4 regions of the Cellvibrio sp. ARAG 10.3 genome follow, and region 4 is predicted to be linked to each of the others. Evidence: predicted binding sites of a transcription regulator. Region 4 holds the regulator's gene; each other region holds the start of a gene.
What was found. The regulator FNR, encoded in region 4, switches genes on or off when oxygen is low (the NO sensors DNR and NnrR bind a similar motif). The targets are predictions, from matches to a motif close to TTGATNNNNATCAA.

Region 1: ACSV5M_RS10975 (Yip1 family protein) is a predicted target of FNR. The motif match lies at 2,770-2,783, and genes of this name have one in related genera.
Region 2: ACSV5M_RS08015 (Hsp20/alpha crystallin family protein) is a predicted target of FNR. The motif match lies at 4,288-4,301, and genes of this name have one in related genera.
Region 3: ACSV5M_RS05520 (L-lactate permease) is a predicted target of FNR. The motif match lies at 3,391-3,404, and genes of this name have one in related genera.

The regions. Positions count from the first base shown of each region.
Region 1 covers NZ_JBPYCU010000007.1:111,539-118,714, reverse strand. Annotated here, with positions in the region: gene ACSV5M_RS10985 (ABC transporter permease subunit) at 1-613, opposite strand, end outside; gene ACSV5M_RS10980 (PstS family phosphate ABC transporter substrate-binding protein) at 819-1,790, opposite strand; gene ACSV5M_RS10975 (Yip1 family protein) at 2,009-2,626, opposite strand; gene ACSV5M_RS10970 (ClpXP protease specificity-enhancing factor) at 2,861-3,268, opposite strand; gene ACSV5M_RS10965 (glutathione S-transferase N-terminal domain-containing protein) at 3,332-3,970, opposite strand; gene ACSV5M_RS10960 (ubiquinol-cytochrome c reductase) at 4,055-6,106, opposite strand; gene petA (ubiquinol-cytochrome c reductase iron-sulfur subunit) at 6,109-6,702, opposite strand; gene rpsI (30S ribosomal protein S9) at 6,941-7,176, opposite strand, start outside.
Region 2 covers NZ_JBPYCU010000005.1:34,573-41,748, reverse strand. Annotated here, with positions in the region: gene dnaG (DNA primase) at 1-837, opposite strand, end outside; gene ACSV5M_RS08040 (GatB/YqeY domain-containing protein) at 896-1,351, opposite strand; gene rpsU (30S ribosomal protein S21) at 1,416-1,631, opposite strand; gene tsaD (tRNA (adenosine(37)-N6)-threonylcarbamoyltransferase complex transferase subunit TsaD) at 1,823-2,860, shown strand; gene folB (dihydroneopterin aldolase) at 2,864-3,223, shown strand; gene folK (2-amino-4-hydroxy-6-hydroxymethyldihydropteridine diphosphokinase) at 3,220-3,735, shown strand; gene ACSV5M_RS08015 (Hsp20/alpha crystallin family protein) at 3,793-4,212, opposite strand; gene ACSV5M_RS08010 (magnesium transporter CorA family protein) at 4,417-5,382, opposite strand; gene ACSV5M_RS08005 (RimK family protein) at 5,401-6,894, opposite strand; gene ACSV5M_RS08000 (pteridine reductase) at 6,994-7,176, opposite strand, start outside.
Region 3 covers NZ_JBPYCU010000003.1:196,735-203,910, forward strand. Annotated here, with positions in the region: gene glgP (alpha-glucan family phosphorylase) at 1-1,691, shown strand, start outside; gene ACSV5M_RS05520 (L-lactate permease) at 1,696-3,330, opposite strand; gene gnd (decarboxylating NADP(+)-dependent phosphogluconate dehydrogenase) at 3,629-5,083, shown strand; gene ACSV5M_RS05530 (gluconate 2-dehydrogenase subunit 3 family protein) at 5,404-6,024, shown strand; gene ACSV5M_RS05535 (GMC oxidoreductase) at 6,064-7,176, shown strand, end outside.
Region 4 covers NZ_JBPYCU010000019.1:82,726-89,901, forward strand. Annotated here, with positions in the region: gene galK (galactokinase) at 1-560, shown strand, start outside; gene ACSV5M_RS18655 (hypothetical protein) at 570-767, opposite strand; gene ACSV5M_RS18660 (BolA family protein) at 886-1,203, shown strand; gene trhO (oxygen-dependent tRNA uridine(34) hydroxylase TrhO) at 1,283-2,236, shown strand; gene ACSV5M_RS18670 (hypothetical protein) at 2,334-2,687, shown strand; gene ACSV5M_RS18675 (hypothetical protein) at 2,748-3,194, opposite strand; gene ACSV5M_RS18680 (SirB2 family protein) at 3,465-3,842, opposite strand; gene ACSV5M_RS18685 (DUF4202 domain-containing protein) at 3,885-4,484, opposite strand; gene fnr (fumarate/nitrate reduction transcriptional regulator Fnr) at 4,498-5,256, opposite strand; gene ACSV5M_RS18695 (cold-shock protein) at 5,649-5,855, shown strand; gene ACSV5M_RS18700 (glutaminyl-peptide cyclotransferase) at 5,940-6,770, opposite strand; gene ACSV5M_RS18705 (DUF502 domain-containing protein) at 6,839-7,176, shown strand, end outside.

The DNA of each region.
Region 1 (7,176 bases), on a different contig from region 4:
TTGAACCTTGCTGAATCGCGAGCTGGCGTAACGCAGCACCCTGCTCGTCCAAGACTATTGGTTGTTCCCCCAACGGGTATCCCAGGCCGGGGGTCACCAGGCGCTTATCATTCGGATAACTCAGTGCGTATTCCGGCTTCGCAACACCAATCTGGCCATTGGAAAAACCGTACACAACCAAACCGTCTGCTGCGGTGCCGGTTCCGATAGCCGTGAGCTCTGCCTGTTCCGGCACCGGCATGGTTTCGGTCAGGATCACAGCACCGTCATCGGCTCGGAAAAAATTGACGCTGCCCTGCTGATTAAAGCTGGCTCCGATTTCTTCGTAACGCTCCAAAATCAAATGGGCAGTTCGATCTGCGGGAGTAGACGCGGATGAGGTGTAGGTTTTAGTGACATCCACCGAACTGCTGCGCAGTAGGGGGAAAACTTCAGAAAACAGATAGAGGAAGATAAGTCCTAATGCACCGACAACTGCCATACCGGCAGCGGCCACACCGTAACGCGACACAGCGTCGCGAATATTGCGAACTTTACGCAAACGTGCCCGTTGTTGTGCATCTGGCATCAGGCTGGTGGGGGCCTGCTCTGCGGTGGAGAGTAGCTCTGACATGATCAAAAAGTCCCGGGCAAGAAAATTTCTGGGCGCCTGTCTGATGGCGTGAGAATCCTAACAACCGAAAATGACACTTTTGTTACAAAAGCGTAATACTACAAAAATGTTTCAATTTAATTACCAGTGGTGATCGCCTTATCACTCACAAACAAAAACCGCCGGCATATGCCAGCGGTTTCGTTCAACCATGAACCATCGGGAATCACAGTTGCAGGTCTTTCATTGCCTTGGCAGATACGGCCGCCGGCAAAGGAATGTAACCATCCCGCACCACGACTTCCTGACCCTGCCTGGAAAGTACCATCTTCAGGAACTCAGCTTGTAGCGGATCAAGTTTACGATTGGGATGTTTGTTGATGTAAACAAACAGCGTCCGGGACAGCGGGTAAGAACCATCCAGCGCGTGCTCAGCGTCCGGAGGAGAAAACTCATCGCCGTCTTTTGCAGCCATAGGAACAGCGCGCACGCCGGAGGTGATGTAGCCGATACCTGAGTAACCAATACCGTTGATAGATTCTGATACACCTTGTACCACAGAGGCTGAACCAGGCTGCTCGTTAATGCTTGCCTTGTAATCGCCACCACACAGAGCTACATCTTTAAAGTATCCATAAGTGCCAGATACAGCGTTACGACTGTAGATTGTGAAATCACGATTCGCCCAGGCACCAGTCAAACCCAATTCACCCCAACGGGTAATATTTTTGTCGTAACCACATTTGCGCGTTGCGGAGAAAATGGCATCCGCTTGGGCAATCGTCAAACCTTTAATGGGGTTGTCTTTGTTGACATATACCGCCAGTACGTCGATCGCAACCGGAACAGCCGTAGGCTTGTAACCATGCTTGGCTTCAAACGCTTCAATCTCGGAAGACTTCATCTCACGGCTCATCGGGCCAAAGTTAGAAGTACCTTCAGTCAGGGCTGGTGGCGCAGTAGAGGAGCCGGCACCCTGAATCTGGATGTTCACGTTGGGATAAAACTTGGCGTACTCTTCTGCCCACAGCGTCATCAGATTATTCAAGGTATCGGAACCGATACTGTTAACATTACCGGATACGCCGGAAATTGCCTTGTATTCGGGCAGATCCGGATCAACCGCTGCTTGCACCACTGCTGCACAAGCCATAGAACCGACCAAAGCCAGTCCTGTTAAAAATTTCTTGGCGTTCATTGAGCGCTCCTGAATTTATTTGGACAAAAGACTTAAAAACTCGTCTGTTAGCAGGTGAGATATCTCGACCCTGCGATGCACTCTAACGATGCTTTGTTACAGTTATGTGACCAAGCCAAATTTGTTTCATAAAAACGTCACATGTCAATTTTGTGAATACCCAATGAAAAACGGGCGGCCTAAGCCACCCGTTTCAGATCACCACTCTGGAACATGAATCAGTTAGTGTAGACCGGCCCGAAACCCGAACCCCACACAATAACTGTTGCCACCAACACAACTACTGCCAACACCAGACCCACCGTGATAACCGAGCTGGCATAAATAAAGCCGCGTTCTTTAGGGATGTTCATCAGGATCGGAATACCTTCATAGATCAGGTAAACCGAATAACAGGCCGCCACAATAAACACGCTGGCAACAACCCACAACTGGGGATAAAGCAAGATGATACCCGCCAACATCATGGGCGCCGATGAATACACGGCCAAGGCAGTACCTTCATAGTGACGCTGGCTGGCATCATCGGCAACACCGAAGCTGCGCGACATCCAATTGATGTATTCACCCAAAATATAAACCGCTGCCAACTGTGCCACATAGGCACCCACACATAACCATAAAGCGCTTTGGGCAGTGAGTTTGACCACGCCGCCATTCCCCACGCTCCAGCCGATCTGCGTCACACCGAAATAGGCCGCGATGACAGGAATCAATGCCAACAAAGGTGTGTGAACCAGAAATACGCGAATGAATGAGTGACGCTCATTGCGAATTCTTTGCCATTCACGGTCAGGATTAATAAAGACACCGAGGGTATGCTGCAACATCGCCATAAAAATACTCCAGATAATTCATTTTTATTAGAACGTCTTTAGTATCAGCCAGTTATTTGAGGCCTACAAAGAAGTTATCGAGATATTAGAAAAGCGGTAATCAACAATAGTTCTAATAAATAGCACTTAGGTCTAAGTGCTATTTCATTTAGATCAACAATACTGAAGCCAATGAGCAGCAGTTAACGATTAGTAACAATAAGGCCACATCATTGTTGGCCTTGGTAACACGGCTCATTTAACAACGCGCAAACTGGGGCGTTTTTGAGAGGGATCACCACCGCCCACCGGTGTCGGTTCGGGTGGCGATGGGGGACGGGTATTGGATTCTGCTTCAAACATCATCCCCTGACCATTTTCCCGAGCGTATATACCTAACACAGCGCCACAAGGAATAAACAAGTCAAACGGCACACCGCCGAACCGGGCGCTGAATGAAATAGCTTCCAGTCCAATAAACAGATCTTTCAGTGCCGATGGCGCAATATTTAAAATAATCTGGCCATCTTTATTCACGTATTGCTGAGGCACCTCGACACCTTGAACATGGGCGTCTACCAGAATATAGGGCGTGCAATTGTTGTCGACTATCCATTCATACAACGCACGGATCATGTAAGGCCGACTGGATGTCATGGACATGGATGACTCACTCCATTGTTACGTATCGTTTAGTGCGGGCTGCCAGGTTCAGAGGCTAGGCACTCAAGCCTTGAACATCTCTCGCTCCGGCTCTGTCAGGCTGGCTTGAAACGCGTCGCGCTCAAACAACCGTTCCATATAATTCAGGAGAGGTTGAGTTTGTCGCGTCTTGGGCAGTTCAATTTCCATCAGTGACAGGCGCCAGAGAATAGGACCAAGGCAGCAATCTACGATCGTAAAATCATCGCTCATAAAGAACGGTTTCTCGGAAAAAATTGGGGCAATACCGACAAAACTTTCTTTTAGCTCTTTGCGCGCCCGGGCAATATGTTCCTTGTTTTTACTGCCCAGAATGGTATCAACCAAAGGCGACCAGTCACGCTCCAAACGGTACATCCACAGACGACTTTTTGCTCGCGCTACGGGGTAAACCGGTAGCAACGGGGGATGGGGAAAACGCTCATCAATGTATTCCATGATCACTTTGGATTCATAGAGCGATAAATCATCCCGATCAACCAATGTTGGCAAGGTATTATAGGGATTTAGATCAGCCAACTCCTCGGGCTTGTGTTTTGGATCAACATCCACCACTTCTACAGTGACGCCTTTTTCCGCCAATACGATCCGTACGCGATGACTGTAATGATCCCGCGCATCGGAAAACAACGTCATGACTGAGCGTTTACTGACCACTCCCATGGATTGCACCTCAATAACCTCAACCTTAAAACGAAAACGGGCGGTAAGAGTACCGCCCGCAGCAACGCGCTACCTGACCAAACCTTAGTGAATACCTTTCCAGTACTCACGATTCAGTAAGTAGGTGAAGACAAACAGAACGGCCAGGAACAAGAGTACGAACACGCCCATACGTTCACGCTGCATGGCAGCCGGCTCACCCAGATACTCCAGGAAATTCACCAGATCGTAGGTGGCGCGATCAAACTCCTCTCCCGTCATAGTACCTTTTATCAAACCTTCTGTAAGCGCTCCGCAATGCTCATCCATTTCAGGATTGCCAAGATTATCACGCAACACACCACCACCGGCTGCTAATTTGGGGCCCGGGCCACATTCAAGTAAACCTTGAGCACCGATCATCACATGCGGCATACCCACGTTAGGGAACACGCGGTTATTTACGCCCCAGGGACGGGTATCGTCTTTATAGAAGTTACGGAGGTAGGTGTATAGCCATTCGGGTGAGCGGGCACGGGCAACCAGAGAAAGGTCTGGCGGCACAACACCAAACCAGGTTTTAGCCTGAGCCGGACGCATAGCGATATTCATTAATTCGCCGATGCGTTGATCGGTAAAAATCATGTTATCCACCATAAGCTCATGGGGGATACCCAGATCATCCGCTACTCGTTCGTAGCGGGAGAATTTGGCCGCATGGCACCCCATGCAATAGTTTACGAAATACTTCGCACCACGTTGCAGGGACTCTTTATTGGATAAATCCGGCTCCATCACATCACATTCGATGGTGCCGCATTTGAATTCACTCTCTGCTCCCACCGCCTTGATCGGCACAATCACCAACACAACAAAAAGCGCTAAACCACCCAAGACCATAGACAGCGGCAAGCCTTTGCTTTGCACGCGGGTCGGCTCGGGCAAGGTTTTCTCGCGCCGGGTCCAGAATGGCATACCGATAAAATAGGCAAAGTAGAGAATGGTACAAACCTGCGCCAGGAAGGTACGACCGGGCGTCGGCGACTTCACACCCAAGTAACCCAGGATCACGAAAGAAGCAGCAAAGACCAGGAGAGCAATGCGGCTAAAAGTTCCTTTATAGCGAATGGACTTGACCGGGCTCTTATCCAACCAGGGCAGCACAAACAGGATGGCAATCGCCGCACCCATCGCCACAAGTCCGAGGAACTTGGAATCCAGCGGGCCAATGTCAAAGGTCACGGCGCGCAGGATGGCGTAGAAGGGGGTGAAATACCAGACCGGTGCAATGTGTGGAGGCGTCTTGAGATTGTTAGCTTCTTCAAAGTTGGCGTACTCCAGGAAGAACCCGCCCATCTCTGGCATAAAGAAGAGAACAAAACAGAAAACAAACAGGAAAACCGTGATACCAACCAGGTCGTGAACTGTATAGAACGGGTGGAAGGGAACACCATCGCGCGGAATACCGTTCTCATCTTTGTTTTTCTTGATTTCAACCCCGTCAGGGTTGTTGGAACCCACTTCGTGAAGTGCCAGCAAGTGCAACACCACCAAGGCAAGCAATACGATCGGCATGGCGACAACGTGAAGCGCGAAGAAACGGTTCAGCGTAATACCGGAAATCAGATAATCACCGCGAATCCACTCCACCAGGTCATTACCCACTACAGGAATCGCGCCGAATAAGGAGACGATTACCTGGGCACCCCAATAAGACATTTGCCCCCAAGGCAAGACGTAACCCATGAAAGCTTCAGCCATGAGCACCAGATAGATGGTCATACCGAAGATCCATACCAGCTCACGTGGCGCCTTATAGGAGCCGTACATCAAGCCGCGGAACATGTGCAGATAAACCACAACGAAGAAAGCCGACGCGCCGGTGGAATGCATGTAGCGCAGTAGCCAGCCGTAATCGACATCGCGCATGATGTATTCAACAGAAGCAAAAGCACCTTCAGCGGTAGGGGTATAACTCATGGTGAGCCAGATGCCGGTCACCAACTGATTGACCAATACCAACAGCGACAATACGCCAAAGAAATACCAGAAATTAAAGTTTTTAGGGGCATAGTATTTGCCCATGTGGGTGTCCCATGCACGCTGCACAGGTAAGCGCTTATCAACCCACTGCCACAATCCAGTCAACCAATTCATTCTTATGCCTCCTGATCCACACCGATGACGACCACGTTATCGCTCTCATACGAGTGCGGAGGTATTTCCAGGTTAATCGGCGCGGGGACGCCTTGGTACACACGACCCGCCAGATCAAATTTGGAACCATGGCATGGACAGAAGAAGCCACCCTGCCATTCATCACCGCCAAGATCCTGCGCGCCGACGTCCGGACGGTACATAGGGGCACAACCCAGGTGCGTACATAAACCTAATAGAATTAAATATTCTTCTTTAATAGAGCGGTGATGGTTTTTAGCGTACTCCGGCTGTTGCGGTGTCTCAGAGTTTGGATCACGCACCAGATCATCAGTCTTTTCCAGTCCTGCAAGCGCTTCAGGTGTTCGACGCACGATATAAATTGGCTTACCACGCCATTCAACCGTGATCATCTGACCGGGCTCAATCTTGCCGATATTGGCTTTAACTGGAGCACCGGCAGCCCTTGCCTTGGCACTGGGATTCCAGGAGCCTACGAAAGGAACAGCTACACCTATCACACCTACCGCACCCACAACGGATGTAGCGGCAGTGAGAACGCGGCGACGCGTTTTATTTACTACGTCATTGGTCATGACGAATTCTCCCCTAACAGCTTCCAACGGCCTGTAAATCACTAAAATTCAATGATTTAGAATTATTTTTGAGATACGCAAAAAATGGCCAATCTTAATGAAATTAAGCGCCGCTTACAAGAATAACCACATGAAAGCAGCGGATTATAAACAGAAGGCATAAAAAAACGCCCAAGCCGCTGACGGCCTGGGCGTTTGCGAAGAACTGTCGCTCGCCGGAAAGACCAGCCAGCAAAAATTAACGCTTGGAGTATTGTGGTCTCTTACGCGCTTTGCGCAGACCCACTTTCTTACGCTCCACTTCACGCGAGTCGCGGGTAACAAACCCGGCTTTACGTAAGGTTGAACGCAGTGACTCGTCGTACTCCATCAGTGCGCGGGTCAAACCGTGACGGATAGCACCTGCCTGACCAAAGCTGCCGCCACCGCTAACGGTGACGTTTACATCAAATTTTTCTGTCAGACCCACATTTT
Region 2 (7,176 bases), on a different contig from region 4:
ACCGAACTGCGCCAGGCTGACCACGTCCATATAACCTTCAACCACCAGCAGGCGCGGTAACTCACGGTACGCCAGGCGTGCTTCGTACAGCCCATACAGTTCCTGGCCTTTATGGAATATAGGCGTCTCGGGTGAGTTGAGGTATTTGGGTTTATCGTTGCCCAGAACCCGTCCGCCAAAGCCAATCACCCGGCCGCGCGTGTCGCGAATGGGAAACATGATGCGATGCCGGAAACGGTCGTAGATGCGTTTTTCATCGGTGTTATGGATCAGCATCCCGCCTTCGATCAGCAGGTGCTTGTCTTCGTCCGTTTCCGCGAGGGATTTGAGCAGGTTATCCCACCCCGGAGGTGCAAAGCCTACGCCGTATTCCTTGGCAATCTTGCCGTCGAGGCCGCGGCCTTTCAAGTAAGTCACCGCCATCTGCTTGCTGGGGTGCTGGCGCAACTGATTTTGGTAAAAGGTGCTCGCTTTCTCCAGCAGGCTGTAGATGCTGCGCTTTTCCTGCTCGCGCTGCGCCTGGGCTTCACTTTGTACTTCGCGCGGTACATCAACGCCTACCAGCCGGGCCAATTGCTCCACGGATTCAGGAAAGCTGAGGCGTTCGAAGTCCATGATAAAGCCGAGCGCATTGCCGCTGGCGCCGCAGCCAAAGCAGTAATAGAACTGTTTTTCCGGGCTGACGGTAAACGAGGGGGTCTTTTCTTCGTGAAAGGGGCAGCAGGCGCTGTAGTTCTTGCCGGTTTTTTTCAGCTTAACGCGATGATCCACCACCTCGACAATATCGACGCGGTCGAGCAGGGTATCGATAAAGCTTTGGGGGATTAAACCGGCCATAGTGAGTCGCGTAGCTTGGGGTGACGAGTTGCCAGTATAAGCAATTGACTCGCGGTTGTTAGCGGCTCAGTTGTTCTTTCAGTAACTTGCTGACTTCGCCCATGTCGGCGCGGCCCTGTACCTGGGGCTTGATCAGGGCCATGGCTTTACCCATGCCGCGCATATCGGCAACACCGGCATCTTTAATGGCCTGGGTAACGATTGCAGACAACTCATCGCTGCTGAGGGCGGCGGGCATGAATGCCTGGATTTGGGAAACTTCGTAGGCTTCCTGGGCGGCAAGCTCATCGCGCCCGGCGGCACGGTATTGCTGCTCGGAATCGCGGCGCTGCTTGATCATCTTGTCCAGCACCGCCAAGGCGCGCGCGTCTTCTACGTCAATGCGCTCATCAACTTCGATGCGCTTGAATTCCGACATAACCAAACGCAACACCGCCACGCGCTCTTTCTCTTTCGCGCGCATGGCGTTCTTCAAGGCATCGTTGATGCTGTCTCTCAGTGTTGTGTTTGCCATGGGATAACCTGTAGCAGAACGACACGGAATCCGACTCAGGTCGGATTACAACCAAGACCCGGAATTAATACAGGCGGGTAAATTTCTTGGATTCGCGTTGCACTTTCTTGGCGTGGCGCTTAACGGCAGCCGCAGCGTTACGCTTGCGTACAGTCGTGGGCTTTTCGTAGCACTCGCGAGCACGTACGTCAGCCAGGATGCCAGCTTTCTCACAAGCGCGCTTGAAACGGCGCAGAGCAACGTCGAAAGGTTCGTTTTCTTTAAGTTTTACTGAAGGCATGTTGTTACCTTTGCTGTCTTGATTCATCCTCTGGCGCAGGGCTGCAAACCAGGGAACCTGAGGGGCGCAGATTCTATACACTTCTTATTACCGGCGCAACCGTCGCTCCGGGCCTGGGTAAAATACTTACTGGCGCCTGGCACCAGCCGCCTTTATCATACGCCACCCCTGTATATATAGATGGTAGAGCAATGCGCGTACTTGGGATCGAAACCTCCTGCGATGAAACCGGAATTGCCGTTTACGACAGTGAACGCGGCTTGCTGGGCCATGCGCTCTACAGCCAGATTGACCTGCACGCTGAATACGGCGGCGTGGTACCTGAGCTGGCCTCCCGCGACCATGTCCGCAAGATTCTGCCGTTGATTGACCAGGTCATGGCCGAGAGCCACACCACGCCGCAGGATATCCAGGGTATTGCTTATACCTCCGGCCCCGGTCTCATCGGTGCCTTGATGGTGGGAGCTTCGGTTGGCCGCGCGCTGGCCTATGCCTGGGATGTGCCCGCTATCGGCGTCCATCATATGGAAGGCCACTTGCTCGCGCCCATGCTGGAAGATAATCCCCCCGCTTTTCCTTTCGTTGCCTTGCTGGTTTCTGGCGGGCATACCCAATTAGTCAAGGTCGATGCCATTGGCTGCTATGAATTGCTGGGTGAGTCGCTGGACGATGCGGCCGGTGAGGCCTTCGATAAAGCGGCCAAGATGCTTGACCTGGATTACCCCGGTGGGCCCCAAGTGGCGCGCCTGGCTGAACAGGGCACACCCGGCCGTTTTGAATTTCCGCGCCCGATGGTCGATCGCCCCGGCCTGGACTTCAGCTTCAGCGGTTTAAAAACCTACACCTTGAATACCATTGCCGCTCACGCACTACCGGACGGCCTGCCCGATGACCAGACCAGTGCAGACATCGCCTGCGCGTTCCAGGATGCGGTGGTAAGCACACTGGTGATCAAGTGTCGCCGGGCGCTGGAGCAAACCGGTATGAAAACCCTGGTGATTGCCGGTGGTGTTTCTGCAAATAAAAAATTGCGCCAGGAGCTGGAAATCGCCTTGGCCAAAATCCACGCCAAAGTGTTCTACGCCCGCCACGAATTTTGTACCGACAATGGTGCCATGATTGCTTACGCCGGTTGTCAGCGGTTGCTGGCGGGGCAATCGGAATCGCTCGCCGTCAACGTGCGTGCCCGCTGGCCGCTTAACACGCTATCGCCTCTCGCTACGGATTGATTCATGGATATTGTTTACATCAGAGATTTACACATCGACACCATCATCGGCATCTATGATTGGGAGCGTCAGGTGCGCCAGACGGTCAGTATCGATCTGGAGATGGCCACGGATATTCGCCAGGCTGCCGCGACGGATGATATTCAATACGCCTTGAACTACAAGGCTGTGTCCAAACGCGTTATTGCGTATGTGGAAAACCGCAATGCCTTGTTGGTGGAATCGCTGGCCGAAGAGGTGGCGCAAATCGTGCGTGACGAATTTAATGTGCCCTGGTTGCGCTTGCGTTTGAGTAAACCCGGTGCGATTCGCGGCGCGCGCGATGTGGGTCTGGTTATCGAGCGCGGAGTCAAACCGCAATGACGCAGGTGTATCTCGGTTTGGGTAGCAACATTCATCGCCATCAACATATCGCGGCAGCACTGGATGCGTTGCATGAGGTGTTTGGTGAACTAAAAATCTCCACCGTTTATGAAAGTAAATCTGTGGGTTTTAACGGTAGTAATTTCTTTAACCTGGTTGTGGGTGTCCAGACCGCGTTATCGATCTCTGAATTATCAAAGGTGTTGAAGAATATTGAGGATGAGAACGGGCGGTGCCGGCAAGGACCCAAATTCAGCCCTCGTACGCTGGATATCGATATTCTGTGTTACGGTGATTTTGTCGGTGTTGAGAATGGCATTGCGTTGCCGCGCGCAGAGGTGGTCCAGAACGCATTTGTCCTGTTGCCGTTAGCCGATATTGCGGCGGACGCAGTGCATCCCGCGTTGCAAAAAACCTACGCGGCGCTGTGGCAGGCTTACGATAAAACTTCGCAATCACTTTGGCCGGTTGATTTTTATTGGAGAGACCGAAAAATTTCCAGCGCTACCTGAGCGCAGAAAGCCTCTCCCTTCCCTGGTAATGAGAGGCGGTAGCATAAGTCAGTGCAATTAATGGATTTCGATTCGATGAGTTGATGGCACTGAGGGCTCTACTTTGGGAACCATCAATGTCAAAATCCCGTCCTTGAACTTGGCGTCAATGTCTTTTTCCTTGACCGCTGTGCCTAAATCAAAACTGCGTACAAACTTGCCATAACGTCTTTCCTGGCGAATAAGTTTCCCATCCCTCTCATCCCTGGTTTCCTGACGCGCTTCAGCGGTTATTGAAAGCATTCCATTATCCAGTGTTAGTTGGATATCTTTCTTCTCGACACCGGGTAACTCGGCGGTAATTTCGAAGCGATCTTTTTTCTCGTTGATATCAACGCGCGGTGAAAACGATACTCCAGGGCCAGCTCTCAGCGGTGTCCAGAAGTTTTCGAGTATTTGGTCTACATCAAAGAGTGAGTTGCGCGGTATAAGATTCATAAACAACCTCCGTCATGATGGTTAACTAACCAGGGTAGGGACGGCTGAATTATGAGCGTGTTAGCAGGTGGCTATTTGATTTGGAGCAATTAATCCTTATATTTTTGCGCAATGGGATTTTTCAGTATGCGTTATTGGCGTAGCAAGTATAAAAATCGCGCCACGTATGACTTCTTATTGATGCGTTAACACTTTCCGATATGTCTACAGCCATTTTTTATAAGCGAACCAACCGAAGCCGGTAGCCACCAGCAGCATGGCGCCCCACGCATAGAAGTAACCATATTGCATCTTTAGCTCGGGTATATTTTCAAAGTTCATCCCATAGATGCCGGCGATAAAGGTTAAAGGAACAAAAATTGCCGTGATAATGGTCAGCACCTTCATGGTGTTGTTCAGCATGTGCGAGGAGATAGAAAGGTAACCTTCAATCAAGTCGCCACAAATTTCGTAATACATGGTGCACAAACCGTGCAAGCGTTCGCACCGTTCAAATAAATCCTGCAGGGCATGTTCAATGTCGCCGTCTTCGTCAATCCAGGCTTGAGGAATATTTTTCAGCAGATTGGTCGCAAGGCGCTCGTGGTAACTGAAGATGCGGCGTAGTTTGCGCAAACGGGATTTATAGGCAATCAGCTCGCGCATGGTTTCATCATTGGGGCGCTCCTGCATACAATCTTCCAATTCATTCAGGCTTGGTTCGAAGGCCAGCACGGCCTCCAGATAACGCCCCACGGAATAATGCATGGTGCTGACGGCAAGTAACGCAGGGCTTCTGAGCGAAGTGCCTTTGCCAGCCATCTCCCAGCCGTGGCGCACGCCCGTGGAGGGCCGTTGGTGACAACTGATCACACAGCGTTCACCGACAAACAACGCAATGGTCATTTGTTCTATCGTCAGGTCGTCGTTGAACTGGGTAATACCGCGATACAGAAGCAGGGTATGGTTTTCAAAGGCTTCTGTTTTGGGGGGATGGCGAAAACGTTGCACATCTTCAATAGCCAGTGGATGGCAGTCAAGTGATTCGAGCATCTGGCGTTCATCTTCAGGAGACTCGCCTTCCAGGTCTATCCATATATAAGTATTTTCTTCATTCTGCCAGCGTCCAATCAGTTCAGTGCCGCCCTCGATAAGATTTTCCTCTGCGGTGAGCAGTAGCGTTTTGATCATCCCAAAGTCCTTACGGTGTTAAAAAGATAACTCTTCTTTTAAATGACGAATTTTTTGTACGCGGTGGATAAACTCCTGCAAGATCATGTGGTAAAGCTCATCACCGATAAATTCATCTTCTACACCGGCGTCGATGCTGGGGTTATCATTAATTTCAATCACCACCACGCGATCTTTTAGTTGTTTCAGGTCGACGCCATACAAACCATTACCGATCATGCTGGCTGCTTTGATGGCGGTATTGATGACCGCCTTGGGTACTTCATAGGTCGGCATGGTAACGAAGCCGCCGGAAGGATCGCTTTTATTGTTGTGGTCGTAAATCTGCCAGTGGTCACGCGCCATAAAATATTTGCAGGCATACAAAGGTTTTCCGTTGAGCACCCCGATGCGCCAGTCAAAATCGGTGTAGACAAATTCCTGAGCGAGCAACAAGGCCGAATGTTTTAACAAGTCCGCCACACCTTTATCCAGGGCTGCACGATCTTCAGCTTTCACCATACCGCGCGAAAAAGAGCCGTCGGGAATTTTAAGGATTAACGGGAAGCCCAGCTCTTCCGCAATCTTGTCGAGAATCGCCGGCGATTGATTGGAAATCAGGCGGGTCTTGGGTGTGGGAATGCCACGCGTCGCAAACAGGTCGGCCAGATACACTTTGTTGGTGCAACGAATAATGGATTGGGAGTCATCCATTACCGCCAGCCCTTCCGCCTCGGCGCGGCAAGCAAACTGAAAGGTGTGGTGATTGATATTGGTGGTTTCCCGGATAAATAACATGTCGTATTCCGGCAGTTTGCGAATATCCTTGCGTCCGATAAAGTCCACCTGAATACCGAGTTTGTTGCCAATCTTCACGAATTTTTTCAGCGCTTTTTCATCGCTGGGTGGCAGAGGATCTTCAGGGTTGATCAGTATGGCCATATCGTAGCGGCTGATCTTCTGCGTTTTTTGTTTGCGCCAGAGCTGCGCGCTGAAATGATCAAGTGCATTGGCAAAAGCCTCCTGCTCGGCGTCCAGCTTCAAACTGTGCAGGGCTGTGACCTTCAGGCTGCTCACTCGCCAGCTGCCGTCCCATTCCAGTTCGGCGCGCATGATCGGGCAGGGCTGCTGCTCAAATAATTCCCGCGCCAGCTTTTGCAGTTCCGGTACGCTGCTCTCACCAAAAAAAATCCAGAACGCTAACTTGGGTTCCTCGCGCGATGCCAGTTTTTTAAGGAACTTCTCGGAATGGTTGTGCAGGTGTTCCTGGATGATGGCAAAGGAGTGCTGGTTGCGCAGATCATTGAGCGTCTTGACCGAAGGGATAACCGAATGACCGCGCGCTTCTGCCAATAGTGAGCAGTAATAGCCTTTGCTCAGGTAGCCGAATTTACGGCACAGGTTGATCACACGGGTACGATTGGTTTTGGTGGTACTGAGTTGCAGATAGTTGTCGAACGTGATGACATGTTCACTGGGAAAATAGGGCGCCCAGTCCTGTTCAGATTCAACCACGATGAGCAGACGCGACATTGAGAGTGTAACCTCGCTGGTAAAGTCTTTGTTATGTAGCTTAGCGTTTTTTAATGCAGGTGCCAGTCTTTGTTTGGGTGAATTGTGCGGGCCAACACGTTAATTACAGAGGCTGCGGCCACCGTCTACTGTGATGATCTGACCGGTAATGTAAGGTGCATCCTGAACCAAAAATCTGACAGCCCGCGCAATGTCTTCGGGGCTGCCGCTGCGTGCCAGGGGGATTTTTTGCAGGATCTCCTGCTGTGTTGCGTCATCCAGACCATTGTTCTGTTCCGGCCA
Region 3 (7,176 bases), on a different contig from region 4:
ACGCCGCCTTTGCGACCCTGGAACGCGCCCGCGCCTATGCGGAAAAACATAAAACCGACTTCTGGCGTGGGCTCTGGGCCACCCGGATCGGCAATGTCTTCACCACCCACACACCCGTTGAGGCTGGCTTTGACCGGTACCCCATCGCCCTGTTGAAGTGGTATATCAGCGAATTTGCCCAGCATCTGGGTATCCCCATCGACAGTCTGATCGGCCTGGGGCGAGCTCGGCCCGAACATCCGGACGAGCCGTTTAACATGGCTTATCTGGCACTCAAGACCTGCGCGCGCAGCAATGGGGTGAGCCGGTTGCACGGCGCGGTCAGCCGGCGCATCTTCCAGCCGCTGTTTCCCCGCTGGCCGGAGCGCGAGGTGCCCGTCGGCCATGTGACCAACGGCGTCCATATTCCGACCTGGGACTCTATCGAAGCCGATAACCTGTGGACCCAATTGTTCGGGCGCGAGCGCTGGCGAGGGGAACTGGATGACCTGGACACCAGCCAACTGGACCAGCTCAGCGACAAGCAGCTCTGGCAACTGGCCGGCCAGGGTCGCGCCCGGCTGGTGGATTACGCCCGCCACCGGCTGGCGGAGCAATTCCGCTATGAAACCGCCCCGGACGTATGCGCCCTCCCGACCCCCAATGTCCTTGATCCCAATATCCTGACCCTGGGATTTGCCCGTCGCTTCGCCGAATACAAGCGCCTCGACCTGCTGTTGCGCCAGCCGGAGCGCCTGGCGCGGCTGCTGTGCAATGAACGCTACCCGGTGCAATTGTTGATAGCAGGCAAAGCCCATCCGGCGGATGAGGTAGGCAAGCAGGTCCTGCAAGCCTGGTATCACTTTATCCAGCGGCCGGACGTGAGCCAGCACCTGGTGTTTATCGAAGACTATGACATCGCCCTGGCCCAACACATGGTTCAGGGGGTCGATGTCTGGCTGAATATGCCGCGCCGCCCCTGGGAGGCCAGTGGCACCAGCGGCATGAAGGTGTTGGTGAACGGCGGGCTCAACCTGTCCAGCCAGGATGGCTGGTGGGCAGAAGCCTGGAACCCGGAGGTGGGCTGGTCATTGGGGAACGGAGAGGAACACGAAGACGACGACCGGGATGCGGAGCGGCTGTATCAACTGCTGGAAAACGACGTCATTCCGCTGTTCTACACCCGCGATGCCGAGGGCATTCCGCGCCGCTGGGTCCGTACCATACGCGCCAGCATGGCGCAGTTGACCACCCGTTACAGCAGTAACCGCATGATGCACGAATACCTGGATCAGTATTACTTGCCCGCCGCTGCCGGATGGCGCGAGCGGCAGCGCGACAAGGGCGCCCTGGCGGCCCAACTGGAAGCCTGGCGCAACCAATTGACCCAACACTGGCATGAAATCCATATCGGCGAATTTGAGGCTGCCGAATCTGACCCTTCGGCCATTGAACTGACGGTGTATCTGGGCGGGATTGATCCGGCCACCATCGCGGTGCAGATGGTGGCCGACCCGCGCCCGCCACAAGAGGCCCACATTATCCCCATGGCACTGCTATCCCATATTGAAGGCGCCGTGCATGCCTACCGCTTTCGTACCGCCGTGCCCGAACGCCCATTGAGCGACTTTACCGCACGGGTGATCCCGGCCCATCCCCAGGCTTGCATCCCGGCGGAGAATCCTCTGATCATCTGGCAAACCCGTCGATAATCGATTAGCGGCTGAGCCACCAGCCGATTACACCTGCGCCGAGGCAGTAATACAGCATCGGCGCCAGGGTATAACGGATAATCTGGCCCTCCTTACCCGCCAGTTGCACCACTGACGCAGCGGCAACCACGTTCATGACGCAGATCATATTACCCGCATTGGCGCCCAGCATTTGTAACGCCAGGATAACGTCCGGGGCCAGACCGCTGGCCAGCGCCGCTTCTTGCTGTAAGCGCGCAAACATCATGTTGGAGAAGGTAGAGGAGCCCGCGATAAAGCTTCCCAGCGCTCCGACGAATGGAGCAACAAAGGGCCAGATGTCTGCCGCCGCCGCTGTTGCAGCCTGGGCCAGGGCCCTGGGCATGGGTTCAAGACCCGCCGTATTAACCCCGGAATTCAAAAAGATACGCACCATAGGCACTGAAGCTGCCAGGGCGAGTGCCGAAGGGAGCAAGCCTTGGGCAGCCTCTCGCCACACGTTCAGCGATACCCTCCAGGGCAGCCGGTAATAGATCCCTATCACCAGGGCGACCAGGATAAACACACTGCCAGGCACATAAAGCGGCGTTATCCTCGCCGTAATCGCAGTGCCCAGGATCGCGTCAAATTGCAGGTCAACGGACTGCAGCCATGCTTTAAACGGCAGCGATTCCAATCGAGTTAACACCAACAACAGCGCCACCAGCCCGTAAGCCAACCAGGACTGCATCAGACCGGGCTGCGCTTGCAGTGCAACCGGCCTGTGTTGATGTAATCCCTCCGCCTGAGTGACGACATGCCCACTGCCAGAAACCTCCTGGTCCGGCAAACGCCACAGCACTTTGGGCACCAGCCATCCATAACGCGCCGCAGTAACCACAACGACAAGCCCAACCAAGGCCCCCAGCAAGGTAGGAAATTCCGGGCCCAGCCAGCGGGCGACGAGATAAGCGGGCAGAGTAAAACTGAAGCCACACAAGAGAGCAAAAGGCCATAGCGCCAAACCTTCGCGCCAGCGCCGCCGGGCACCGAAAAAGCGGGTGAGGATCGTCACCATGATTAAGGGTAAAAAGCTGGCCACCACAACGTCTATCCCAACCGCTGTTATTGCAATGGCCTGCAACCCAGCCGGACTGATCCCGGGAATGCCCTGCCCCAGACCAACTATCACGGGAGTGCCAATCGCGCCAAACGACACCGGCGCACTGTCGGCAATCAATGCCATGACCACCGCCGCCATCGCGGGAAATCCCAATGCCACCAATAAAGGGGCCACAATAGCCGCGGGGGTTCCAAAACCGCTGGCGCCTTCCAGAAATGCACCGAACAACCACGCGATGATCAGCACTTGAACCCGGTGGTCCGGCGAGATCCGGCAAAAAGCCTGACTGATTACCTCCAGCGCCCCGCTGGCTTTCATGGTGTTCAATAACAAAATGGCGCCAAAGATAATCAGCAAGATAGTCACGGCAATCAGCCAGCCCTCGACCACTGAACCCGCCAGCTGGCGCAGTGGTACCTGCCACACCCAGGCGGCAAATAAGGCCGTTAACAAAAGACTTAAAGGCATGGCCCGGCTGGCTGGAAGGCGCATCACCACCAGTAATGCAAAGACGGCGATAACCGGGACCAGCGCGGCGATCCAGTGAAGGATAGGCACGAACGACAAACTCCTGAAGCGTGAGTGAAGGCAGGTTAAGCGCAGGCTGACGGAAGTGCCTTGCCACAAATCAAACAAGCCGCAAGCGCCGGCGTCTGATTCTGCCTAGCGGGTGAATCTCCCCTGACTTTCGTCCGGTGTACATTTATTAGCAAAAACAATGAATTAAATAGTGACAACTTTATGCCGCCGCGCTGTTATTTTGGTCGATAAAGTTGAATAATACGCAGCCCTACAAGAGCGCCCAGCGCCACAACCCTCATGAGAACATCAATCACTGATAACAGGCATCCTCTCTATGAAACCACTTTCTGACATAGGCCTCGTTGGGCTCGCCGTCATGGGCGAAAACCTGATCCTGAACATGGCGAGCAAGGGCTATACCGTCACCGCTTATAACCGCTCCGTTGAAAAAGTCGACGCCTTCATCGAAGGCCGCGCCCAGGGCAAGAGCATTCGTGGCGCCCGCTCCATTGAAGAGCTGGTCCAATCCCTGGCCAAGCCGCGCAAGATCATGCTGATGGTCAAGGCCGGTAAGGCCGTAGACGACTTTATTGAACAACTGATTCCCCACCTTGAGCCGGGCGACATCATCATCGACGGCGGCAACACCCACTACCCCGATACCGATCGCCGCACTGCTTACCTTGAGAGCAAAGGCCTGTTGTTTATCGGCACCGGCGTATCCGGTGGTGAAGAAGGCGCCCTGACTGGCCCATCGATCATGCCCGGCGGTTCACCGGCGGCCTGGCCCCACGTCAAGCCGATCTTCCAGGACATCGCCGCCAAGGTGGATGACGGCAGCCCGTGTTGCGACTGGGTAGGTGAGAACGGTGCCGGCCATTTTGTGAAGATGGTGCACAACGGCATTGAATACGGCGATATGCAGCTGATCTGCGAAGCCTATCAAATCATGAAAGACCTGCTCGGCATGTCTGCCGACGAGATGCACGAAGTCTTTAAAGAGTGGAACCAGGGCGAACTGGATTCCTACCTGATTGAAATCACCCGCGACATCCTCGCGTTTAAAGACGAAGACGGCGCACCGCTGGTGGACAAGATCCTCGATACCGCTGGCCAGAAAGGCACCGGCAAATGGACCGGCGTGATCGCGCTGGACCTGGGTATTCCCTTGACGCTGATCTCCGAAGCGGTATTTGCACGTTGCCTGTCATCGCAGAAAGACCAACGCGTCGAAGCGTCCAAAGTCATCAGCGGCCCCGCCATCAAGTTTGACGGCGACAAGAAAGCCATGATTGACGACCTGCGCAACGCGCTCTTCGCGTCCAAGATTATTTCTTACGCCCAAGGCTATTTGCTGATGCGCGAAGCAGCCAAAGAATACGGTTGGAAACTCAACTACGGCGGCATCGCCCTGATGTGGCGCGGCGGCTGTATTATTCGCTCGTCCTTCCTCGGCAACATCAAGGAAGCCTTTGACAAGAACCCGGAGCTGAGCAACCTGTTGCTGGACGACTACTTCCGCACCACCGTGGAAGCAGCCCAGGCAGGCTGGCGGCGTGTGGCGGCGGCGGCCATTGTTAACGGCATCCCCGCACCGACCATCAGTTCGGCACTGACCTACTTCGACGGCTTCCGCACTGCTCGCCTGCCAGCCAACCTGCTGCAAGCGCAACGCGACTTCTTCGGCGCGCACACCTACGAGCGCATCGACAGACCACGCGGTGAGTTCTTCCACACCAACTGGACCGGTCGCGGTGGTAATACGGCGTCGTCTACGTATAACGTGTAACCCAGCCTTTACTCGGGCCAGCCATGCCTGGCTGGCCCGATTGATCACACAATCTTTTCAATATCCCAACTGATCTCCGCTATTTTTATAACTGCAAATCACTATTTTTCCTTCAGGATCACTGCGCTGTTACAAAAAACCGAATGATTTGTATGGTTGTGTAAATGTACTTGCACGGCGCGTGTAAACGATTACATTTGGACCCATAATAATTGCGGTCGGCTCTCTCAAATTAATAGCAATGCGCTCAATAACCGCTGTGTAACCCGCAGCAGTGATCTGTAATTCCGCATCGACTTTCAGCAACCGAGTACCTCTCTATGCCCAACGTTACTGATCCCGGCGTGATAGCCACTTCCGATATTCACCTTGAACGGCGTACTGCAATCAAGCAATTAGCCGCATTGTGTGGCCTCGCTCTGTCTGCCACGTCGCTGTCATTAATGGCGGAAAGTTTTACCAGCCCGCGCGATATATCCCGGCGGAAAAATCGCTTCCTCAAGCCGGAGCAATTGGCATTGGTGCGCGAACTGGGTGAACTGATTATTCCCACTACCGATACGCCCAGTGCGATAGGCGCTGATGTGCATAATTTTATCGATTACCAGGCAGCCTATTGTTTCAATGCCGATGAACAACAATCACTGCTCGCCGGTTTGCAAAAAATTGATAACGCCGCGCAAAAAAATTATGGCAAGGCATTTTTATCCTGCCCGAAAGACCAGCAAGTTGCATTGCTGACGCAGATGGAAAAAGCCCAGGGTGAATTTACGGCGGATGACCGCGAGCACTTCAAACAATTTAAAGCGCTGGTGGTATTTGGTTATTACACCTCCGAAGTCGGTGCCTCCAAAGAGCTGGCGTATCTGGCCATTCCCGGCGGCTATAAAGGTTCGGTGAAATTTTCTACTGTCGGCAAAGCTTGGTCGCTGAACTTCTAAGCAGCCGGGTTTATGAAATAAATACAGATCGAGCAGACTATGAGTAATACGGTTTATATCAAAAAGACCCAGGAAAAATTCGACGCGATTGTTGTAGGTTCCGGGGTTACCGGCGGCTGGGCCGCCAAAGAATTATGTGAAAAAGGTTTGAAGACCTTGATGGTGGAACGGGGCCGCCCGGTAGAACACCGCAAGGATTATGTCGGCGAAGGTGTAAAGCCGTGGGAGATGCCGTTTCGCGGCAAGATCGAACGCGATATTGTTGATGAGCAATATTACATTCAAAAACAAAATTATGCGTTTAACGATGCAACCAAACATTTTTTTGCCAATGACCGCGACCATCCCTATAGCACCCCGCAAGAAAAACCTTTCAGCTGGATTCGCGGCAATCAGTTAGGCGGTAAGTCGCTGTTGTGGCACCGCCAGTCTTATCGCTGGAGTGACCTGGACTTTACCGCCAACGCCAAAGACGGGCACGGCGTGGACTGGCCGATTCGCTACAAGGATATTGAATCCTGGTATGACTATGTAGAACATTATGTTGGCATCAGCGGCTCGGTGGAAAATATTCCCGTGTTGCCGGACAGCAAGTTCCTGCCACCCTTTGAATTCAATGCGGTGGAAAAAGATTTAAAAGCGAAGTTTGAAAAAAAATACAACGACCGAAAATTAATTATGGGCCGCTGTGCGCACTTGTCCAAACCCGCGCCGCACCACATCGAACAGGGCCGCTACCAATGCATGGCGCGCAATGAGTGCCAAAAAGGCTGTACCTTTGGTGCATATTTTTCTACGCAAAGCTCTACGTTACCGGCGGCGTTAAAGACCAACAATCTGTCGATTGCCACCAACAGCATCGTGCATAGCGTGATCTATGACCCTAAAACCAATCGCGCTACCGGCGTGCGGGTTATCGACAGCGAAACCCTGGAGACGCGCGAATATTTTGCCAAGGTCATCTTCCTTTGTGCATCGACACTTGGCACCACGCACGTCATGTTGAATTCCATCAGCGAGGCCTTCCCCACCGGGATTGCCAACTCGTCCGGCGTGCTCGGCCATTACCTGATGGACCACCTTTACGGCGCCGGAGCCAACGGCACAGTGCCCGGTTTTGAAGATGAATACTATTCCGGCCGTCGCCCGACC
Region 4 (7,176 bases):
CCCGCGCCGTATCCATCCCCCCGGACTGGGACATTCTGATTGTTCATTCCGGGGTCAAACGTGGTTTGGTGGAAAGTGAATACAACCAGCGGCGAGAACAATGCGAAGCGGCGGCGCGCTATTTTAACCAACGCAGTTTGCGTGATGTTTCGTTAACGCATTTGTTGGCTGCGGAATCCGCGTTAGAGCCGCTGCTGTTTAAACGCGCGCGCCATGTGTTGACGGAAAATGCGCGCACGCTGGTGGCCGCTGAATCCTTGATGAAAGGCGATATGGGAAGCTTGTCGCGGGTGATGGCGGAGTCTCACGCCTCAATGCGTGATGATTTCAATATCACCGTGCCGGCCATCGATACACTGGTGGATATTCTTGCGACCGCCGGCCAGGGGTTGGCGGGGGTGCGGATGACCGGTGGTGGTTTTGGTGGCTGTGTTGTTGCCATAGCACCCCACGCCATCATTCCCGTGTTGATGGCAGCGGTTGAGGACTATTATCAGCAGGAAACCGGCTGTGAACCCACATTGATCTCTGCCAAGGCCAGCGCCGGGGCGTTTGCCTGAGCCAGAATATTAGTGGCGCCGTTGCGGGTCCGGCTGGCCGATAAAAGCGTAGTAGTCCTGCTCTAATGTCCGCCCGCGATTGCGGCGCTCGGTCGATTTACGGCGTTTGCGGTGATACAGGTCAAGAGGCATGTCCTTACAGGGGTCGCGATCCAAACGACGATCCATACCGCGCCGCCGATCAATAAAAAATTTGTGTTCGCTCATGCTCTTAGGTCTGGTTGGTTTAACAGGTCAGGGTAGTTCCTTGCTCCAAGTCAACAAAGTGTAGCCGGTTAAAGGTAAAATGCCGGGAAATTTTGTGACCCATGTCGGAGTTCCAGCGATGAAACCTGTCGAGAGCCAAATCCGCGCCAAGTTGAGCGCGGCCTTTCAGCCCATCCATCTGGATGTCATCAACGAAAGTCATATGCACAGTGTGCCGCCTGGTTCAGAAAGCCACTTCAAGGTGGTCCTGGTGTCGGCGGATTTTGTGGGTAAGCGCCAGGTACAGCGCCATCAATCCATCTACGCCAAACTGGCGGATGAATTGGAAGCCAGCGTTCATGCTCTGGCGTTACACACCTACAGCCCGGAGGAATGGCTGGCCAACCAGGCTGTTCCCGATTCGCCCCAGTGCCTGGGTGGTAGTAAACACGGGTAAACTGCCTCTGGCTGTACAAAAAACAAGCGTCTATAATGCGCGCCTTGCATAACCCCTGTCTTATTGAAAGTGAAGCCCTATGAGTTCAATCGTTGTTGCTGCCTTGTATAAATTTGTTGCGTTACCTGATTACCAAAGCATCGCTCCCCGCCTGAAAGACCACTGTGATCAATTGGGTTTGAAAGGGACCCTGTTACTGGCGGAAGAGGGGATTAACGGTACGGTTGCCGGCACGCGCGAGGGTATTGACGGCTTGCTCGATTACCTGAAAAGTGATCCGCGCTTCAGCGACCTGTCGCACAAGGAGTCCTACTACGAAGGCATGCCGTTTTACCGCATGAAGGTAAAGCTCAAGAAAGAAATCGTAACCATGGGCGTCAACGGCATAGATCCGCAAAAAATTGTCGGCACCTACGTCAAACCCAAAGACTGGAATGCCTTGATCAGCGATCCGGATGTGGTGGTGGTGGATACGCGCAACCATTACGAATATTCCATCGGTACCTTTGCCGGCGCGATCGATCCCAAAACCGAAACCTTTCGCCAGTTTCCGGAGTTTGTGGCCAAAAACCTCGACCCGAGTAAGCACAAAAAAGTCGCCATGTTCTGCACCGGCGGTATTCGCTGCGAAAAATCCACAGCGTATTTGAAAGAGCAGGGGTTTGATGAGGTGTATCACCTGGAAGGCGGCATCCTGAAATACCTGGAGGAAGTTCCGGAAGAGGAGAGCCTTTGGCGCGGTGAGTGCTTTGTGTTTGATAACCGCGTGGCAGTGAATCACAGCCTGCAGAAGGGCATCTACGATCAATGCCACGGCTGCCGCCATCCCATTACGGAAGACGACAAATTGTCGGCACAATACATTCCCGGCGTCAGTTGCCCGCGTTGCTACGACCAACTGACCGCGGAGCAAAAGCAGCGCTTTACCGAGCGACAAAAGCAAATTGAGCTGGCCAAGCAGCGCAATGAATTGCACATCGGTGCCTTGCCACCCGAGCGGCAAAAGCGCGCGGCAGGCTCTGGTAAGCCATAAATGAGTAGAGTTCGGTGCCATTTATAGATTGATGGCTTCGCGGTCGCCGATGCATGTGGTTTAATGCCGGCTTCATCGCAATCATGCAGAGATTTTTATGGACTTTGATGCTTGGGAGGCAGACCTTGCTGCCGGTACAGCGACTCATGCGAGTGGCTTTGTATTGAAAATCGAAGGTAACCCGCGTAATCCTTCCTCGGTTGATCCGGGGAAATTTCCCCCCGACTTGAGCTTTGCTGACCAGGCGCGACTGCTGCGCTGCGGGATGGAGTTTCTGGCTAAAGCAGCCTCGGACAACGGGGCGACGCATTACAGCAGCAAGAGCGGTTATGCGCGAGAAGATGATCCGCGTATGGCGGCCATCAAAGCGCGTGAAGCGGAAGCCAAGCGTTACGCCGAGCGCACGGATAAACCCAAGCGGTCGGTCCTGTCCCTGAAAAAAAGCAGTTGATGTGACAGACAATAAAAAACGGCGCACCCCGCGAGGGATGCGCCGTTTTTTATTAGGGGATTACAGCAGTCCGCGCAATTGCAGATCGGTACGATGGGCGTCCATCAACCGGAACATCAACTCGAATTTTTGTCCCGCCAATTCAGTGAGCTGATGGGTATCTTCAGCCGCATTCTTGGGGCGATAAATCAATGCATAAAGTTCTTTGGAGAGTGAGTCCATCGCGGTAAACAACTCCTCGGTGGTCTCCTTGGTACGGAACACCCGTCCTTGTTTGGTCATATCCAGGTACTTGTCACACTCCTGCAGCCATTCCTTGCGTTGCTCAATAAAGTTGCGAATATTCTTGATCCCCCCACGATGGCCACTGCCCAAGCGGTCTTCACGATACTTTTGCAGGCTTTTACGGGAGTTCACCAGGAAATCCACAGAGGTGGTCTTGCAGTATTTGGAATCCAGATAAGCTGGAAATTTAATATCATGCTCCGCCATGACTTTGTCACGCATACAGGTTTCGTCGCATGCAAAGGCAAAGGGTGCAATCAGAACAAGGTACAAAGAGAGCAGTGTTTTTTTCATAGTAGGGTCGCCGAATATATTTAGTTATTGCTATTTCAAGGTTCCAACGCCTGTGTGTGATATAGATCACTTTGGTTGGCGCGTCAAGCTTCGGCTATAAAAATCACTTTATTAATAATAAACTGATTGGTTTTCCCCAATTCTTATAGTGGAAAGCGTAATAATGCGCCGCCTCAAGCGGCGCTTAAGCCCTTCGCATCAGCCGAAAAAGCCAAGCGGATTTTTACTGATCGCCACACTGACAATGTAGAGGAACACGGCCATCGCCAAGATCCAGCTGCATTTTCGTACCACCGGATTGGGATTTTTAAACGCGATAACCCCCAGCACGATATACACCACCAGCAGGACGATCTTGGTCATCAGCCACGGATGATCCCCCGGGGAATAGCGCAACACACCCGCGAGCGCAAAGGCGCTGATCAGCAACAGGGTATCGATAATATGTGGCAGAATTTTGACCAGTTTTTTGTGCAGCCAGGGCGATTGTCGCCACATCCAGATACCGCGAATAAAAAAGCCCAGGAATGAAAGGGCAGCCATGGTCATATGGAGATGTTTAAGCATCAGGTACATGAGCGGGTTTCCGTTTTATGGTTGTTATACAGGGTGAGGTTATCAGTGATTCCCGGTATTCAGGGCTTTGGTGACCAATTGCAACATCGCCTCCGACAGGGGTAGGCGCAAAGCGGCTTCATGTCCGGCGGGCGACATCTTGTTCCAGGTTTTGCGGATGATATCGATGAGTTTTTCTTCGTCGTGCTTGGCTGCAAATTCTTCGAGGTAATATTCCAGAAACACCAGGCAGATCACGTCCTCCAATGCCTGTACCTCGTCATCGCGTTTTAATCCGCGCTTTAGCAACAGATCCTTGACCCGTTGGATATCAACCTCGTCATAGCCGTTGTTGCGCATGATAACGGCTGCGGTTTCACCGTGGAATTGCGCCAGATCGCTGCGCCAGCGTTTATAGCCCTGGCGATCCATGGGGTAATCGCTGCGCGGAATTTTCCAGCGGCAGATGTGTTGGCAGCGGGCGGCCAGCTGCAGGGTAATGGAGGCATTCGGACAAAAGCGCTCGAGCTGTTCACTCATCCGCACACCGTAGATCCATTCTTTGGGGACGGCCTTGCCATTAACGATCTCGTGATTCGGGTCTTGCTGGTTGGCTGTATCAAAATCAGCCAGGGTAGCCTGGAGCTGTTCGGCGGGGCTCATGGAATTCCTTAAATCATTGTTCGGTACCGTTGGCGACACTGCGCAGTTCATCGACATCATTGATCATGATGTCCTTGCGATTGACCTCAAGGATGCCTTGCTTTTGCAGGCGCGTAAAGACGCGGCTGACGGTTTCAATGGTCAGGCCGAGGAAATTACCGATGTCCGTGCGTGACATCGGCAAGGAAAATGAGGTGGCTGACAGGTGCCGACGATGATTGCGAGTGGAGATACTCAACAAGAGTGTCGCAATGCGCTGCTCTGCCGTACTTTTACTCAGCAACGTAATAATTTGCTGATCGTGATTAATCTCTCGGCTCATCAATTGAAAGAGGTGGCGTTGCAGTGAGGGAATCTTCGTGCTCAATTCTTCCACACGATGAAACGGGATTTCACAAATAGAGGCGGTTTCCAGGGCGATAACGGAGTTGGAGTAACGCTCCTCCGCCAAACCTTCCATACCTACGACTTCGCCGGGTAAATAAAAACCAGTGACTTGTTCTTCGCCGTGATCGCTCAACGTAATGGCCTTTACCGCGCCTGATCGAACAGCAAACAGGGAAAGGAAACGATCATTGGCGCGATACAAATACTCGCCTTTTTGCAAAGGTTTGCTGCGCTGGACAATGTCGTTCAGGCGGTCGATATCATCGATATGTAAACTGATAGGAAGACACAAGGTATTGAGGCGGCAGTTACCACAGGAAACTCTTTTGTCATGCGCGCAATGCGAAACGGTGGGAGCGGAATCTACGACATGGACGTGGATCATGGCGAAACCCCCGAGCGGATGTGGCCTGTAAATGCGCCCAATTGTTGCAGCTTTGGCAGATGGGGTAAATAGCTACACCGCGCTCCGCTAAGGTTTATCAAGTCTTTTGCGTCGCACACGGGTAAAAATGTGACAAATTGATGCCCCCGTGTGTCGTCTTGCGACGCTCAGTGTGCAGGCTAACGCAGCGTATTAAACAGGGCTTTACTTGGGCTTTAACTCGGGTATATAGTGCCTCGGCTGGCAAACATGCAGCATTATTTATGGTACATCGTTGTTCTAGCAGTACATCTATTAGCAACCTCGTTTTGTTCTTCATAAGTAAGATGTGATCAGTCAGCACAGATGCCAAGGTGGCAATTTTTAATTTACTCAGAGCATTGAGGTTTTTTATGTCTAAAAGTACTGGTACTGTTAAGTGGTTCAACGAGTCTAAAGGTTTCGGTTTCATCGAGAGCGATGCTGGTCAGGACGTTTTTGTTCACTACAGCGCTATCAGCGGTTCAGGTTTCAAAACCCTGGCCGAAGGTCAGAAAGTAGAGTTCGACGTTAAGCAAGGCCAAAAAGGCCCGCAAGCTGAAAACGTAATCGGTCTCTAAGTTGTACGACTGATGTACTCAAAGCCGCATTTCGATGCGGCTTTGTTGTTTCTGCGGTAAGGTTTTTTCTACGGTATTACGCAGTTATTCGGACGATTCCTCTGCCGGCTTTATCAGTTTTATCAGATACATGCTTGGCCATTTTTTACCCGTTACCCACATCCCATCACGTTCCGCATCATAGGCGATCCCATTCAATACGCTCTCGCTGGAATCGATATCCACTTGTGCGGTGAGTGCTGTGAGATCCACTGAGCCGACCACGCTGCCTGTTGCTGGATCAATCTGTACCAAACGATTCTCATGCCAGATATTGGCCCACACATACCCCGCAATAAATTCAAGCTCATTTAATCGTTGAACCGGTCGCCCCGATTCCTGCACATCAAGGGTCTTTTCCAGACTAAAATCTTCTGGTGAATGAAAGTGCAGATGTTCACTGCCATCGCTGCGGATCAATTGTTCGCCATTGTGTGTGAGCCCCCAGCCTTCGCCGCTGTAGCGCCAGCGATCAAGGACCGCGAAGGTGGTGCGGTCATAAACAAACACCGTTCCTTCCTGCCAGGTGAGCAGATACAGTTTGTCATCGAGTAATGCCAGGCCTTCGGCAAAATAGCGATCCGGTAATTTGTCTTTTTGGGTGAAGTTGGCGGTGAGTTGAGCCCATTTGTTGGCGGACTCTTCACGGGGGTAGCTGACCAGCATGGATTGGCCATACAGGCCGCTGCTTTCGTAGAAGGTATTGCCATCCAGCACCAGCCCTTGCGTAAACAGGGTGGTTTTGTGTGAACGTTGGGCCAGTATCTGGTAATCAAAATGAACCACATCGGGTGTATGTGATACCGTGGCCCCGGCATTAGCCATCAGTGGCCCGCTCAGGCAAAATAGCCAACAAAACAAGAAGATGTTTTTCACGGTGTAATCAACCTTTTATGCGCTTATTCGGCGCTTATTGTGACAGGGAAACCCTCAGAGTAAAACGTATGCAGAAAATCCAGGCGTTTCGCGACTATTTAAGACAGCGCACCGGAGCCCAGCGGCTTCAATCCTTTATCGGGTTTACGTTACTTGGCGGCTTTATGGTGGTGCTGCCGTTTGTGATTTTTCTGTTCCTGCTGGAGTGGCTGTTTAACTTTATCACCGGGATCATCAGCCCCCTGAGTGGCTGGTTGGTGAGTATCACACCATTGGCCAAATACATGGCGGATATCCTCGCCATCATTATTGTGCTGAGCACCTTCTTTGTGATTGGCTTGTTAATTAAAACCAACGTGGGGCGTTTATTACACGAGCGTTTGGACGCCTGGTTGACCAAGCTGGC